Regions from separate parts of the Arthrobacter ginsengisoli genome, predicted to be linked through region 1. Evidence: riboswitches for the same ligand, from Rfam matches in the RefSeq annotation. Region 1 holds a riboswitch; the other holds the start of a gene.

Evidence for each region. A riboswitch is a leader RNA that binds a small molecule or an ion and turns the genes downstream of it on or off. The one in region 1 is predicted to bind thiamine pyrophosphate.
Region 2: another riboswitch for thiamine pyrophosphate. It lies ahead of thiO (glycine oxidase ThiO); the one in region 1 lies ahead of J2X01_RS01905 (bifunctional hydroxymethylpyrimidine kinase/phosphomethylpyrimidine kinase).

What each region holds. Positions count from the first base shown of each region.
Region 1 is NZ_JAVDVQ010000001.1:405,351-412,446, forward strand. It holds gene proB (glutamate 5-kinase) at 1-109, opposite strand, end outside; gene obgE (GTPase ObgE) at 99-1,688, opposite strand; gene rpmA (50S ribosomal protein L27) at 1,806-2,069, opposite strand; gene rplU (50S ribosomal protein L21) at 2,131-2,439, opposite strand; gene J2X01_RS01905 (bifunctional hydroxymethylpyrimidine kinase/phosphomethylpyrimidine kinase) at 2,793-4,400, opposite strand; TPP riboswitch at 4,392-4,489, opposite strand; gene J2X01_RS01910 (Rne/Rng family ribonuclease) at 4,594-7,096, opposite strand, start outside.
Region 2 is NZ_JAVDVQ010000005.1:186,086-193,181, forward strand. It holds gene J2X01_RS08120 (RNB domain-containing ribonuclease) at 1-194, opposite strand, end outside; gene J2X01_RS08125 (ferritin-like fold-containing protein) at 236-907, shown strand; gene thiE (thiamine phosphate synthase) at 923-1,615, opposite strand; TPP riboswitch at 1,642-1,776, shown strand; gene thiO (glycine oxidase ThiO) at 1,868-3,199, shown strand; gene thiS (sulfur carrier protein ThiS) at 3,196-3,432, shown strand; gene J2X01_RS08145 (thiazole synthase) at 3,438-4,253, shown strand; gene J2X01_RS08150 (4a-hydroxytetrahydrobiopterin dehydratase) at 4,269-4,607, shown strand; gene J2X01_RS08155 (hypothetical protein) at 4,604-4,906, opposite strand; gene J2X01_RS08160 (DUF3107 domain-containing protein) at 4,967-5,191, opposite strand; gene J2X01_RS08165 (TetR/AcrR family transcriptional regulator) at 5,246-5,860, opposite strand; gene moeB (molybdopterin-synthase adenylyltransferase MoeB) at 5,996-7,096, shown strand, end outside.

The sequences.
Region 1 (7,096 bases):
TCCGGCGGGCACTGGAGAGCACGGACCGGTCCGGGGACGGGGCGTCCGCCGCCGGGCGGTGGTCCGGGACGACCGCCTCGGCAGGAACAGTGACGGCTTTACTCGTCATCGGTTGCGCCCAGTCCACTCTCCTTGAGCGGTTTGGCGACCCTGCGGCTGCTGACGGATTCGGTCCAGATCCCGGCCTTGCGCTCGGCTTCGAGTTCCGCGCGGGCAGCGGCTTTGGCCTCGCGGCGCTCGATCTGCTCGTCGCGCTTCTGTCCGCGGGTGGGCCGGTCGCCGATGTCGGCGAAGCGCACGTCGGTGCCGCGCGGGGCGGCCAGCAGTTCGGCACCGGCCATCATGGTCGGCTCCCAGTCGAAGACGACGCCGTCGTCCTCGCCGATGACGACCATGTCGCCCGGCTTGGCGCCCTGCTTGAACAGTTCATTTTCGACGCCGAGCTTGGCCAGGCGGTCGGCGAGGTAGCCGATGGCTTCCTCATTGGTGAAGTCGGTCTGCTTGACCCAGCGCACGGGTTTGTCGCCCAGGACGCGGAACAGGGGTTCCAGGTTCTTCTCTTCGCGGCGGATCTTGAAGCCTGATTCGTTGACGGCGCGGGGCTTGAGCACCGGAGCGTGCACCTTCGGCGGGGCAGCCGCGACGGCGTCACGGGCGGCCTGGACGATTTCGGCCATCGCGAAGCCGAGCTGGCGGAGGCCCTCGTGGCTGGTCGCCGAGATTTCAAAGACCTTGTAGCCGCGGGATTCAAGTTCCGGGCGGACGAATTCGGCCATGTCCTTGCCGTCCGGCAGGTCAACCTTGTTCAGGGCGACGAGGCGGGGGCGGTGGTTCAGCGGAACGACTTCACCGTCGGAGCCCGCGAAGCTCATGTCCACGGCGTACTTTTCCAGCTCGGCCTCGATGACGGCCAGGTCCGAGAGTGGATCGCGGTCCGATTCGAGCGTTCCGCAGTCCAGGACGTGCACCAGGGCGGCGCAGCGCTCGACGTGGCGGAGGAAGTGGTGGCCCAGGCCCTTGCCTTCGCTGGCGCCTTCGATCAGGCCCGGGACGTCGGCGATGGTGAAGCGCACCTCGCCGGCCTGGACAACACCGAGGTTCGGGATCAGGGTCGTGAAGGGGTAGTCGGCGATCTTGGGCCGAGCGGCGGACATCGCCGCGATCAGGCTGGACTTGCCGGCGGACGGGAAACCCACGAGGGCGATGTCGGCGATGGACTTCAGTTCCAGGACGACGTCAGCGGCTTCGCCTTCGATGCCGAGCAGCGCGAAGCCGGGGGCGCGGCGCTTCTGCGAGGAGAGCGAGGCGTTGCCCAGGCCGCCGATGCCGCCGGCTGCCGCAATGTATTCGGCGCCTTCACCGACGAGGTCCGCGAGGACCCGGCCGTCCTTGGACTTGACCACGGTGCCCTCGGGAACCGGCAGGATCAGTGTTTCGCCGTGCTTGCCGGCGCGCCAGTCGCCCATGCCCGGGCCGCCGTTGGTGGCGTGCCGGTGCGGGGCGTGGTGGTAGTCGAGCAGGGTGGTGGTCTGGGGGTCCACGCGCAGGATGACGTCGCCGCCGTTGCCGCCGTTGCCGCCGTCCGGACCGCCGAGCGGCTTGAACTTCTCGCGGTGGACGGAGACACAACCGTGGCCGCCGGTACCGCCGGATACATGCAGTACTACCCGGTCTACAAAGCTGGCCACGTGGATCTCCTCAGTGCTGTTCCCCGGGCGTGCAAAGACGCCCAAGATGATTGTAATGCGGTTAAAACACCGGTGGAGCGGACCTAATGGCCCGCCCCACCGATTTAAGACTTGGTGTTACTCTGCAGCTGCAGCAGCCACGATGTTCACGACGCGACGACCGCGGCGGGTGCCGAACTCGACAGCGCCGGGGGTCAGGGCGAACAGGGTGTCGTCGCCGCCGCGGCCAACGCCGGCGCCCGGGTGGAAGTGGGTGCCACGCTGGCGGACGATGATCTCGCCTGCGGAAACTACCTGGCCGCCGAAGCGCTTGACGCCGAGGTACTGGGCGTTCGAGTCACGACCGTTGCGAGTGGAACTCGCGCCTTTTTTATGTGCCATTTGGAAATGCCTGCCTTAAAATTCTGGGGAATCTGCTGAAAACCTGAACAGTAACGAGTAGTTACTTGATACCGGTGATCTTGACCTTGGTCAATTCCTGACGGTGACCCTGGCGCTTCTTGTAGCCGGTCTTGTTCTTGAACTTCTGGATGACGATCTTGGGACCGCGAAGGTCCTCAAGGATCTCAGCCGTAACCTTTACCTTGGCCAGGTCCGAAGCTGCAGACGTGACCTTGTCACCATCCACCAGGAGCAGTGCGGGCAACTCAAAGGTGCTGCCGGCTCCACCGGGGACGCGGTTCAGGGTAACGAAGTCTCCAACGGAAACCTTCTCTTGGCGGCCGCCTGCGCGGACAATCGCGTACACCACTGGGGAACTCACTTCTCTCGACGTTTATTACTAGATTTGCGTGCGGAACCTGGGTCCAAAGTTTCTGGTCCGGCTCACGCTGTGCCTCTACGCCGGTGGATTCCCCGGGGGAACCCATGAGCTATCCCGTGGACAATCGCACTCGAAATCAAGTGGAGCGTCCTCAAGGTCATAACCCAAGTGTTGGCGTAAGCACCGAAGATCTAGACTACGCTAATTTTGCCTTCGGCCGCAAATGAGGCTGGTTCCGACGTGAAGAACGTGGTAGTCACAACTCTGTATGGACAGAGCCCGCTGTAACGACTTCCGGAACCGTGCCCACCTATCGTACAGGCTCCCCCCGGCTCCCGCGGTCAGGCGTGCAGCCGCGGCGCGTCGAAGAATTCGACCTCGTAGCGGGCGGACTGCCGGAAGGCCAGCGTCATGGCGTCCCGTTCGCCCGCCGACGCCGCCCGCGCCGCAGCGTCGGTATAGGCGACGGCCTGCCGGGTGGCGGCGGCGAATTCCGCATCCGCGTAGGTGCGCAGCCACACCGCATAAGGGTGCGCGTCCGGGGCGCCGGCGGCGAGGAACTGCCCGTGCAGGGTCTCCCCCACCTCGGCATAGAGCCAGAAGCACGGCAGCACAGCGGCCACGAGCACCCCGTAGCTGCCGGAGACCGAGGCGGCAAGCAGATGGTCCACGTAGGACTTGGTGACCGGCCCCAGCGTTCCGTCGGCCGTCCGGGTGCTCAGCCAGGTCCGGTGCAGCTCCGACTCGACTTCGAGGCAGTTCTGGGCGGACCGGGCCCAGAAGAGCTGCTCGGCCTCCGTGGGCGCGATGGCGGCGGCGCGGGCCAGGACCCGGGAATAGCCGTTTAAGTACATCGCGTCCTGGGCGAGGTAGTAGGCGAACTCCTTCTCCGGCAGCGACCCGTCCGCCAGGGCCTTGATGAAGTCCAGGCCGTGGATCGCTTCGAGGTCGGCGGTTGCCGCGTCCCGGAGCGCGGCGGCGAAGGCGCCCTCGGCGGGGACGCGGCTGGTTTGGCCATGCTCCTGGGTGTGCTGCTGGACGTGGTGGAAATGATGGACCGGGCCGTTGCCGGTGCCGACGTCGAGCCGGTCCGAGGCGCGGAGGGCCTCCCGCAGCCAGGGTTTGACCTCGCGCAGCGCAGCCTCCCAGTCCCCGGCTCCGGTTTGTCCCATGAGTCTGGCCTGCACCGTGGCGATCGCCGAGGACAGCGAACAGCCGGTGCCGTGGCTGTTGCGGGTGGGCACCCGCTCCCCCGGCACCACCACGAGGTCCTGGGCCAGGAGCCCGACGGTGTTGACCAGCGCATCCGGGCAGCCGCCGTCATTGCTGCGGTCACCGGGGTTTCCGGTGCCGCTGCCGCCGTCGAGGTGGCCGCCCTTTACCAGGACCGTGGTGCCGGTGAGGGCGGCGAGCCGCTTGCCCTGTTCCAGCGCCCCGGCCCAGTTTCCGGCGACGGGCTCGTTGAGCAGGATCGCGAGCTCGGCGAGGTTGGGTGTGATCAGGTCCGCGAACGGCAACAGCGTGTGCAGTGCATCGGCTGCGGCCTCCCGCAGCAGCCGGTCGCCGCTCGTGGACACCATCACGGGATCCAGGACCACGACGCCGGGCCGGGCCTTTTCGAGCCAGCCGCGGACGGCGTCAATCACTGAGGCCTCCCCCAGCATCCCGATCTTGACGGCGTCGATGCTGATGTCCTGGCTGAGGGCGTCGAGCTGGGCGGTCAGGAAGGACGCCGGCGGGACGTGCACGGCACTGACGCCGCGGGTGTTCTGGGCGGTCAGGGCGGTGATGGCCGCCATGCCGTAGCCGCCGTGCGCGGCAATGCTCTTGAGGTCGGCCTGGATGCCTGCGCCGCCGGAGGGATCGGAGCCGGCAATCGCCAGCACCCTGGGGATCCGGGAGGCGGAAGCGGCAGGGACAGGCGGAAGAAACGATGAGGCGATGGTCATGGGAGACATCCCTTCGCCGGTGCTAACCGGACAGGTTCAACGGGTCTGGATCTCAGCCGGCCCGATGCGCGGCACCCCGTGTCAGGTAACAGCCTAGCCCGATCCCTTAACGCAACCGCGGGCACGGCCCGAAACTGCCCGTATTGCTACGCAGTCCGGACCGCACCCGCGGCCTGGTTGAACTGTTCCCGCGTTAGAGCTCCGAGGCCGGAACGCCGACGCCGAGGATGATCGGCTCGCTCGCGGCAGGCTTGGCGGCCGGCTGTGCCGCCGGGACCTTGGCCTCGTGCACTGACACGGGCGCGGCGTGCGGGGTTTCCCGCCGCTGTTCCACCGAGGTCTCGTTGGCTGCACCCTGGGCGCGGCTGGCACTCCGGTTGCGGCGGCCGCGGCGGGCACGCGAGGTGCCAGCCTCGGTGTCCGCCTCGGTCTGGGAACCCGGCGCCTGGACGCGTCCCGGGCCGGTTCCGCCGGTGCGCGCCGGAGCGACCGCCGCCGTCCGGGCGGCCGGGGCGGCGGCCGCCGTTGCCGCCGGTTCCTGGGCTGCTGCCGGGGCTGCGGGTTCCGGGGCGGCCTCGGCTTCACCCAGGTGGGCGAACGCCTCGGTCAGCAGGTCCAGGGTGAGCGCGGGTGTGCTCGCCTGGTCGGGGTGCTCGACGAACGGCAGGGCGACCTGCTCGCCGCCGAACGTCAGCACGGCGGCGGGGCGTCCGGCTGCTTCCTCCGTTGCGGCCAGCTCGACGGCTGCCTCGACAGCGGCATGGCGGGTCGCGGCGTCGGCAGCGGTGGCTGCCTCGCCGTCGTGCAGGTGCGCGGCGTGCGCCGCTGCGGCGATATTCGCCAGCGCGGCGCGGGTTGCCTCGGCCTTGGCGTGGCGCTCGGCCTCGGTGGGCTCGGGGTGGACTGCCGCCGGGACGGACTGCTCCTCCGCACCCTGGCCGCCCCGGCCGCGGCGGCGGCTCTTGCGTTCGACCCGGGCGGCGGGCTGGTGCTCGGTCCGCGGGATGTGGTGCTCGGCGGCCACCACGTTGGCGCGGCGGTGCTCCACCGGCTCGTCGTGGGTGACGATGCCGCGGCCGGCGCAGGTTTCGCACTGTTCGCCGAAGACTTCCAGCAGCCCGGTGCCCATCCGCTTGCGCGTCATCTGCACGAGGCCCAGCGACGTCACTTCCGCAACCTGGTGCTTGGTCCGGTCCCGGCCCAGGCACTCGACCATGCGGCGCAGCACAAGGTCGCGGTTGGATTCGAGCACCATGTCGATGAAGTCGATGACGATGATGCCGCCGATGTCGCGGAGCCGGAGCTGCCGGACGACCTCCTCGGCGGCTTCGAGGTTGTTCTTGGTGACGGTTTCCTCAAGGTTTCCGCCGCTGCCGGTGAACTTGCCGGTGTTGACGTCCACCACGGTCATGGCTTCGGTACGGTCGATCACGAGGGAGCCGCCGGAGGGCAGGAAGACCTTCCGGTCCAGGGCCTTGTGGATCTGCTCGTCGATGCGCCAGGCCGCGAAAATGTCCGTGTCCTTGGTCCACTTCTCCAGCCGGCCCACGAGGTCGGGCGCCACGTAGGTGACGTAGGCCTCGATCGTGTCCCAGGCTTCCTCGCCGGAGACAATCAGCTTGGAGAAGTCCTCGTTGAAGACGTCACGGACCACCTTGATGGTCAGATCGGGTTCGCCGTAGAGCAGCTCGGGGGCGAGGATCTTGGTGGAGGTCGACTGGCCCTCGATGCCTTCCCACTGGGCGCGGAGGCGGTTGATGTCGTGCGTGAGCTCTTCCTCGGAGGCGCCCTCGGCCGCGGTGCGGACAATGACGCCGGCGTTTTCCGGCAGCCGGTCCTTGAGGATCCGCTTGAGGCGGTTGCGTTCGACGTCGGGCAGCTTGCGGGAGATGCCGGTCATGGAACCGCCGGGTACGTACACGAGGTAGCGGCCGGGCAGTGAGATCTGGCTCGTGAGGCGGGCGCCCTTGTGGCCGACCGGGTCCTTGGTGACCTGGACCAGGACGGAGTCGCCGGACTTGAGCGCGTTCTCGATCCGGCGCTGCTTGCCCTCGAGGTTCACGGATTCCCAGTTGACTTCACCGGCGTAGAGCACGGCGTTGCGGCCGCGTCCGATGTCGACGAAGGCGGCTTCCATGGACGGCAGCACGTTCTGGACCTTGCCCAGGTAGACGTTGCCGATCAGGGAATCCTGCTGGGTTTTGGACACGAAGTGTTCGGCCAGGACGCCGTCCTCGAGGACGCCGATCTGGATTCTGTCGTCGCGCTGGCGGACGATCATCTGGCGGTCGACCGATTCGCGCCGGGCCAGGAACTCGGCTTCGGTGATGACGGTGCGGCGGCGGCCGGTGTCGCGGGATTCGCGGCGGCGCTGCTTCTTCGCCTCAAGCCGGGTGGAGCCCTTCAGGGATGTGACGCGGTTGTTGACCGGCGCCTCGGCAGCCGCACGGGGTGCACGGACGCGGGTCACCGTGTTGGGCGGATCGTCGCCTTCCCCGCCGGTCAGTTCCAGGTCCTGGTCACCACGGCGGCGGCGACGGCGGCGGCGCGACGTGACGCCTTCTTCGAGCGCCTCCTCGGAGCCTTCCTCTTCTTCGTCTCCGGCGGCTTCGGAGTCGTTCCCGGCGCCGGTCTCGCTGTCGGCCCCGCGGCCGGTGCGTCCGCGGCGGCCGCGGCTGCGGCGCCGGCGGCGGCTG
Region 2 (7,096 bases), on a different contig from region 1:
TCGATGGTCACGAACTCGATATGGGTGAAATCCAGCTCCGGCAGCTCGTGCCCGGCGACTGCCTCCTTGGCCTCCCGGAGCGCGTCCTCGGGGAAGGGCCCCGGCAGTTCCAGCGTCGTGCGCAGCGCGTTGAGGGCCTCGGCAAGCTGGTTCTTCTGCTGGTGGACGCTCGGGGTCAGGCGATGATGGGACACGAAAATCAGATTAGCTTCATTTGCGCCATTAGTCTTGGATCATGAGCACATCGCCGGCTGATCCCGCCAGTTACTACAGCTTCCTCAGGGATCTGCTGGGCGTGATCGCCTATGGCGAGCTGTCCGCGTTCGAGCGGCTCTCTTCCGACGCACGGTATTCCCCCACGCTGCACGACCGTGCGGTGCTGGGCCGGCTCGCCGTGATCGAGTTCCGGCACTACGAGCTCGTGAGCGCCAAACTCGACGCCATGGACCAGGACGTTGAGGCTGCCATGCTGCCGTTCCAGCCGTCCGTGGACCACTTCCACGAACGCACCCGCCCCGCGGACTGGTACGAATCCCTCATGAAGGCGTACGTGATCGACACCGTGTCCGCCGACTTCTACCGCGCCATTTCCCGCTACGTCGATGCCGGGACCCGGGCCCTGGTGGAGCAGGTCCAGGCCGATGAGGGGGCCACCGCGGTGCTCCGCGATCGGCTCAGGACGGCCCTTGCCGACGACCCGCGGCTGGCCTCGCGGCTGGCGCTGTGGGCCAGGCGCCTGCTCGGGGAGGCCCTGACCCAGGCGCAGCGGGTGAGTTTTGAGCACTCGTTCGTCGGCGGCCTGATCGGCGCGGATGAGGAACGGTCCGAGGAGCTTGTCCGCGGGATGATGGCGGAAGTGGCGGCGAACCATTCACGCCGGATGACAGAACTCGGTTTGACCGGCTGAGTCGGGGGACCGGGCTCAGTTCCCCGCGGCGTCGAGTGCCGCGAGCAGGGCTCTGGCGGCGCCGGCCGGATCGTCGGCCTCCGTGATGGCGCGGACCACCACGATCCGGCGCGCCCCGGCGTCCACCACCTGCTCCACATTTCCGAGGTCGATGCCCCCGATCGCGAACCACGGCACCACGTCCGCCCCGGCACCGTCCCGGTCCGCGGCCCGGCGGATCGCGTCCGCCGCGTGGCGCACCAGTCCGAGCCCGACGGCGGCGCGGCCCGGCTTCGTCGGAGTGGCCCAGACCGGTCCGACACAGAAGTAGTCCAGGCCGTTGCGGCCGGGGGACGCGGCGATGGCTGCGTCCACCTGCTCCGGGCTGTGGGTGGACAGCCCGATCACGGCGTCCTGGCCGAGGAATTTCCGGGCGGCTCCGAGGGGGATGTCCTTTTGCCCGATGTGGAACACCGGAGCGCCCGAGAACGAGGCGAGGTCCGCCCGGTCGTTGACGGCCCAGAGCCGGTCATGGCGCCGGGCCGCCTGTTCCAGGACTGCCAGGTACGCCAGTTCCTCGGCCGCTTCCAGTGACTTGTCGCGCAGCTGGATGATGTCGACGCCGCCGGCAAATGCCGCGTCCACGAAGTCGGCGAAGTCCCCGCGGTCCTGGCGGGCATCGGTGCAAAGGTAAAGGCGGGCAGTGGTGTGGAGGGCATCCGGGCTCATGGGTCCAGCCTAGTTCCTCTAAACTGGGCAAGTACCGCGGGAGCCCGCCGCGTCCGTCCACGCCCTTGGCGTCCGGCACCGGCTGGCTGAGAGGGCATCAGAGCCGACCGCTTGACCTGATCCGGTTAGTACCGGCGTAGGGAAGGAATCCTTTTGGACGAGACCTCCGCCCGCGGCGTGGCCGCGGGCACCGACGCAGCGGCAGCTGCAGCCGCTGATGACGCCGCAGCCGGCCCATGTTACGACGTCGCCGTGATCGGCGGCGGCGTCATCGGCCACGGGATCGCCTGGGCCGCGCGCCGCTCGGGCCGATCGGTCGCCCTGATCGACGACGCCCCCGGAAGCGGCGCCAGCTGGGCCGCCGCCGGCATGCTCGCCCCGGTGAGTGAACTTCACTACCAGGAGGAGGCCCTCCTGGAGCTCATGCTGGAGTCCTCCCGCCTCTGGCCGGCCTTCGCAGCCGGACTGGAGCCCGGCGGGGCCCCGGGAACGGACACCGGCGCTGTCGATGGCCCCGGCACGGGATACCTCACGACGCCGACCCTCGCCGTGGGGGCCGACGCGGCGGACCGCCGGGCGCTCACGGACCTGCGCACCGTCCAGCAGTCGTACGGCCTGGCCGTCGAGCCGCTGACGGTCCGGGCGGCTCGCGGCCGGGAGCCACTGCTGAGCCCGGGCATCTCCTGTGCCTTCGACATTCCCGCCGACCACCAGGTGGACCCGCGCCGGCTGCTCGCCCGGATCGGGGAACTCCTGGCCGCGGACACTCAGTCCCACACCATTAACAGGCGGGCCGCCGGGCTGCTCCGGGAGGACGGGCGGGTGGCTGGCGCCAGTCTCGCCGGCGGCGGCTCCGTCCGGGCCCGCGAGACGATTGTCGCCAACGGCCTCGGCGCCGCCGAGCTCGACGGCCTGCCGGAGGGGCTCCGGCTGCCGCTGCGGCCGGTCCACGGGGACATCCTCCGGCTCCGCGTGCCGGAGAAACTGCGGCCGCTGCTGACCGCAACGGTGCGGGGACTCGTCCGCGGCGTGCCGGTTTACATCGTTCCCCGGCAGGACGGCACGGTCGTGATCGGCGCCACCGCGCGGGAGGACGATCTCGGTGGCGGCAGCCGGGCATCGGCCCCGGCCGGCGGGGCCGTGTCCGCCGGCGGCGTCTACCAGCTGTTGCGCGACGCCCAGCAGCTGGTCCCCGCGGTCGCCGAACTGGAACTGCTCGAAGCCACCGCCCGGGCCCGGCCGGGGACCCCGGACAACGCGCCGCTGCTGGGCCGCGTGGCGGACCAGCGCAGCCATGGGGACGTTGCGGGGCTGATCATCGCCACAGGGTTTTTCCGGCACGGAATCCTGCTCACGCCCGCCGCCGCGGAGATCTGCCGGCAGCTGCTGGACGGCGTCGCGGACCCCCGCTGGGCGCGCTTCCGGCCGGACAGATTCGCTGCCGGTCCCCGTGCCGCAGGCACCGGGGGCAGCAGCACCAGGAGCAACAACACCACGAACAACGGCGCGCCGGCCGCCGGACCGCGGAGCACGCCATCCCGGAACACCCCTTCCACCCCCGAGCACAGCAAGGAAACGCTATGAATATCACCCTCAACGGAACCGGGCGCACGCTCGCCGACGGCGCCTCCGTGGGCACCCTGGTCAGCCAGGTCACCGGCCGGCCGCTGGCCCCGAACGGCCAGTCTGCCGACGGCATCAAACTCGGGGTCGCGGTGGCCCGCAACGCTGAAGTGGTTCCCCGCAGCCAGTGGCACGGCACCGCGCTCGCCGACGGCGACGACATCGAACTCGTCACGGCGGTGCAGGGAGGATGAGCAGCATGGCGAACGCCACAGCGTCGGCCCCGGAAGCTTCCCCCGCGGCAGCGGACCCGTTCACCGTCGACGGCGTGCAGCTCGGGTCGCGCCTGATCATGGGCACCGGCGGGGCGCCGAGCCTGGACGGGCTGGCGGCCGCGCTGCTGGCGTCCGGCACGGAACTGACCACGGTGGCGATGCGACGCTACTCGCCGGCGGAGGCCGGGTCGCTGTTCCAGCTGCTGCTGGAGAACAATATCCGGGTGCTGCCCAACACCGCGGGCTGCTTCACCGCCAAGGACGCCGTGCTGACTGCCGAGCTGGCCCGCGAAGCCCTCGAAACAGACTGGGTGAAGCTGGAAGTGATCGCAGACGAGACCACCCTGCTGCCGGATGCGGTGGAACTCGTCGAGGCCACGGAGCAGCTCGTCGGCCGCGGATTCAAGGTCTTCGCCTACACCAATGACGACCCGGTGCTGGCCCTGCGGCTCGAGAACCTGGGCGCCGCCGCGGTGATGCCGCTGGGAGCGCCGATCGGCACGGGGCTGGGCATCCTGAACCCGCACAACATCGAACTGATCGTCTCGCGTGCCTCGGTGCCCGTGGTCCTCGACGCCGGGATTGGCACCGCCTCCGACGCGGCCCTGGCCATGGAGCTTGGCTGTGACGCGGTGCTGCTGGCCACCGCCGTAACCCGGGCGCAGCATCCGGTGCTGATGGGGGAGGCCTTCAAGCACGCGGTGATCGCCGGTAGGCTGGCAAAGAGGGCCGGCAGGATCCCTCGCCGGGAGCATGCGCTGGCCTCCTCGGCTATGGAGGGCCGGGCCGAATTCCTTTAGGCAAAGGAGCCTGCCATGGCAGCCACGGAGGACATCCTCAACGAGGGCGAGGTCGAAGCGGCCCTGACCGGGCTGCCGGACTGGCGATACCAGTCCGGCGGTCTCGTCACGGTCTATAAAGTGCCGACGGCGGCCGCGGCGCTGGAACTGATCGCCGCCGTCGGACGCCTGGCCGAAGAACAACACCACCACCCGGATCTGGACTGGCGCTACAACCGGGTCTTCCTCCGGTACAGCTCCCACGACGCCGGGGGCGCCGTCACGCGGCGGGACGTCGCGGCCGCAACGGCCGCCGGCGCAGCCGCAGCGCGGATCGGCGCCACCGCCGAGCCCGGCCGGTCCCGGACCGGCTAGTAGCGCAGGATGGCGGTGAGCCGGGCGGTGTCGCGCCGGGTGCGGGTCTTGCCCAGGTAAAGCACCGCCGCCACGGCGGCGGCGGTGCCGAGGACCATGGGCAGCACCCACGGAATCCAGGTCAGCCCGGGCTGGTAGCCCAGCCCTGCCGCGATGAAGATGATCCAGCTCAGCATTCCGACGGCCAGTGATATCCCCGCCGGCACCGCGATGCCGTATTTGGCGTGCCGCTTGTCATTGGCCCAGACCACAAAGCCCGCGGCCACGGTCACCAGGGCAACCACAATCAGGGAAAGCATGTTCGGACTCCTCGCCGGTCGGGGGACCGGTGCGGCCCGAAGGCCGGCACCGGGTAAGGGCTAGAGCGCGCCGAAACCGACGCGGCGGGCTTCCTGGGCGCCGATTTCAACATAGCCCAGCACGTTTGCGGGAATGATGATCAGGCGGCCCTTTTCGTCCGTTAGGCGCAGCTCCGTTCCCTTCGTGATGGATTCGCCGACCACCTTGGCCACGGCGTCGGCGTCCTGGGCCGATTCCAGGACAATTTCGCGGCCGATGTTCTGTATGCCGATCTTTACTTCCACTGCAAGGCCTCCCAGCCAATCAAAGTTCTCTTGGGTGTCATGTCTATTTGTAGTCTAGGTTTCCTTGGGGAAGCGGGAGATTCCGCGCCAAGCTAAACGGTAGATCAGATCGCTGGCCACATCGAGGTCAAGATTGCCGTCGGTTTCCAGCCAGTACCGGGCGCTGACCTGGGCCATTCCCGCGAGTCCGCGGCCCAGCAGCTGGGACTCCAGCTCGGGCAGCTTCGTGTCCTCCGCGATGACCCGGGCGACGGCGTTGGCGAAGGTCTTGTTGAAGGCCTCCAGCCGGGCGCTGACGTCGGCGTCGTTGACGAGGTCGGACTCGAAGACAAGGCGGTGGGCCTGGTCGTCGCTGGCGATGAAGCGGAAGTAGGCGCGCATGACGGCCTGGACGCGCTCATCGTTGTCCGTGGTGGAGTTGAGGGCACCCAGCAGCAGCGCGATCAGTTTGCTCAGCTCGTTGTCCAGCAGGGCCAGGTACAGCTCGCGTTTGGACGGGAAGTGCTGGTACAGCACGGGCTTGCTCACGTGCGCCGTCTCGGCGATTTCGTCCATCGCGGCCCCGTGGTAGCCGTTGGCAACGAAGACTTCCTGGGCCGCTGCGAGCAGTTGCGCCCGGCGTTCATCGCGGGGCAGCCGCGCCGAGCGCTGCCCGCTTCGTGCGGGCACCTCCGTCGCCTTTCCGGCATTTCCCCGCTCAACCGGTGCCTGATGAACCACTGTGGGCCTTCTTTCGCTTGCTGTTACGTCCACTTTACGTGCCGGTAATATGACCTGGCGGCATCTTCGGGCATAGATTGAAGTATGGCTTCCAAGTTCCCTCCCAACTCAGCCCCTGCAACCCCGGAAAATGCGACCGCGGCGCCCGGGCCGCTGGTGGAGCCGGCCGACGGCTTGAGCCCGGATGAGGTGGAACGCTACTCCCGGCACCTGATCATCCCGGAAATCGGGGCGATCGGGCAGCGCCGCCTGAAGAACGCCAGGGTCCTCGTGATCGGAGCCGGCGGCCTCGGCTCTCCGGCGCTGCTGTACCTGGCCGCCGCGGGCGTGGGCAAGCTGGGAATCATCGACGACGACACGGTGGACCTGAGCAACCTCCAGCGTCAGGTCATCCACGGCGTCGCGGACGTGGGCCGGCCCAAGATCGAGTCCGCCCGCGATGCCATAGCCGCCCTGAACCCGCTGGTGGACGTCCGGCTGCACCAGGTCCGGCTGGACGCCTCCAACGCCCTGGAACTCTTTGCCGGCTACGACCTGATCCTCGACGGCGCCGACAACTTCGCCACGCGGTATCTCGTGAACGATGCCGCGGCGATCCTGGGCAAGCCCTACGTCTGGGGTTCGATCTTCCGCTTCGACGGGCAGGTCAGCGTCTTCTGGGAAAAGCACGGACCGACCTACCGGGACCTGTACCCGGAAGCCCCGCCGGCAGGATCTGTTCCCTCCTGCGGGGAAGGGGGAGTGTTCGGGATGCTCTGTGCCGCTGTCGGCGCGCTCATGGTGACGGAGGCCGTGAAGCTGATCACCGGCGTCGGCCGCTCACTGCTGGGCCGCGTGGCGCTCTTCGACGCCCTCGGCGGGACCTGGCGGGAAATCCGTGTCTCCCGCGATCCCGAGGCGGAGCGGATCACGGAGCTGACCGACTACGAGGCTTTTTGCGGCATCACCCCCACCACGGACGCCGGGACCGAACATACCGTGACGGCTACCCAGCTGGCCACGATGCTGGCCTCCCGCACGGCCGGGCTCAAGGACTTCCACCTCGTCGATGTCCGGGAGCCCGGGGAGCACGAAATCGTCCGGATCGACGGGTCGGAGCTGATCCCGCAGGGCCGGATCCTGGCCGGCGAAGCGTGGCAGGAGCTGCCGCAGGACATGGACATCGTGTTCCACTGCAAGGCCGGA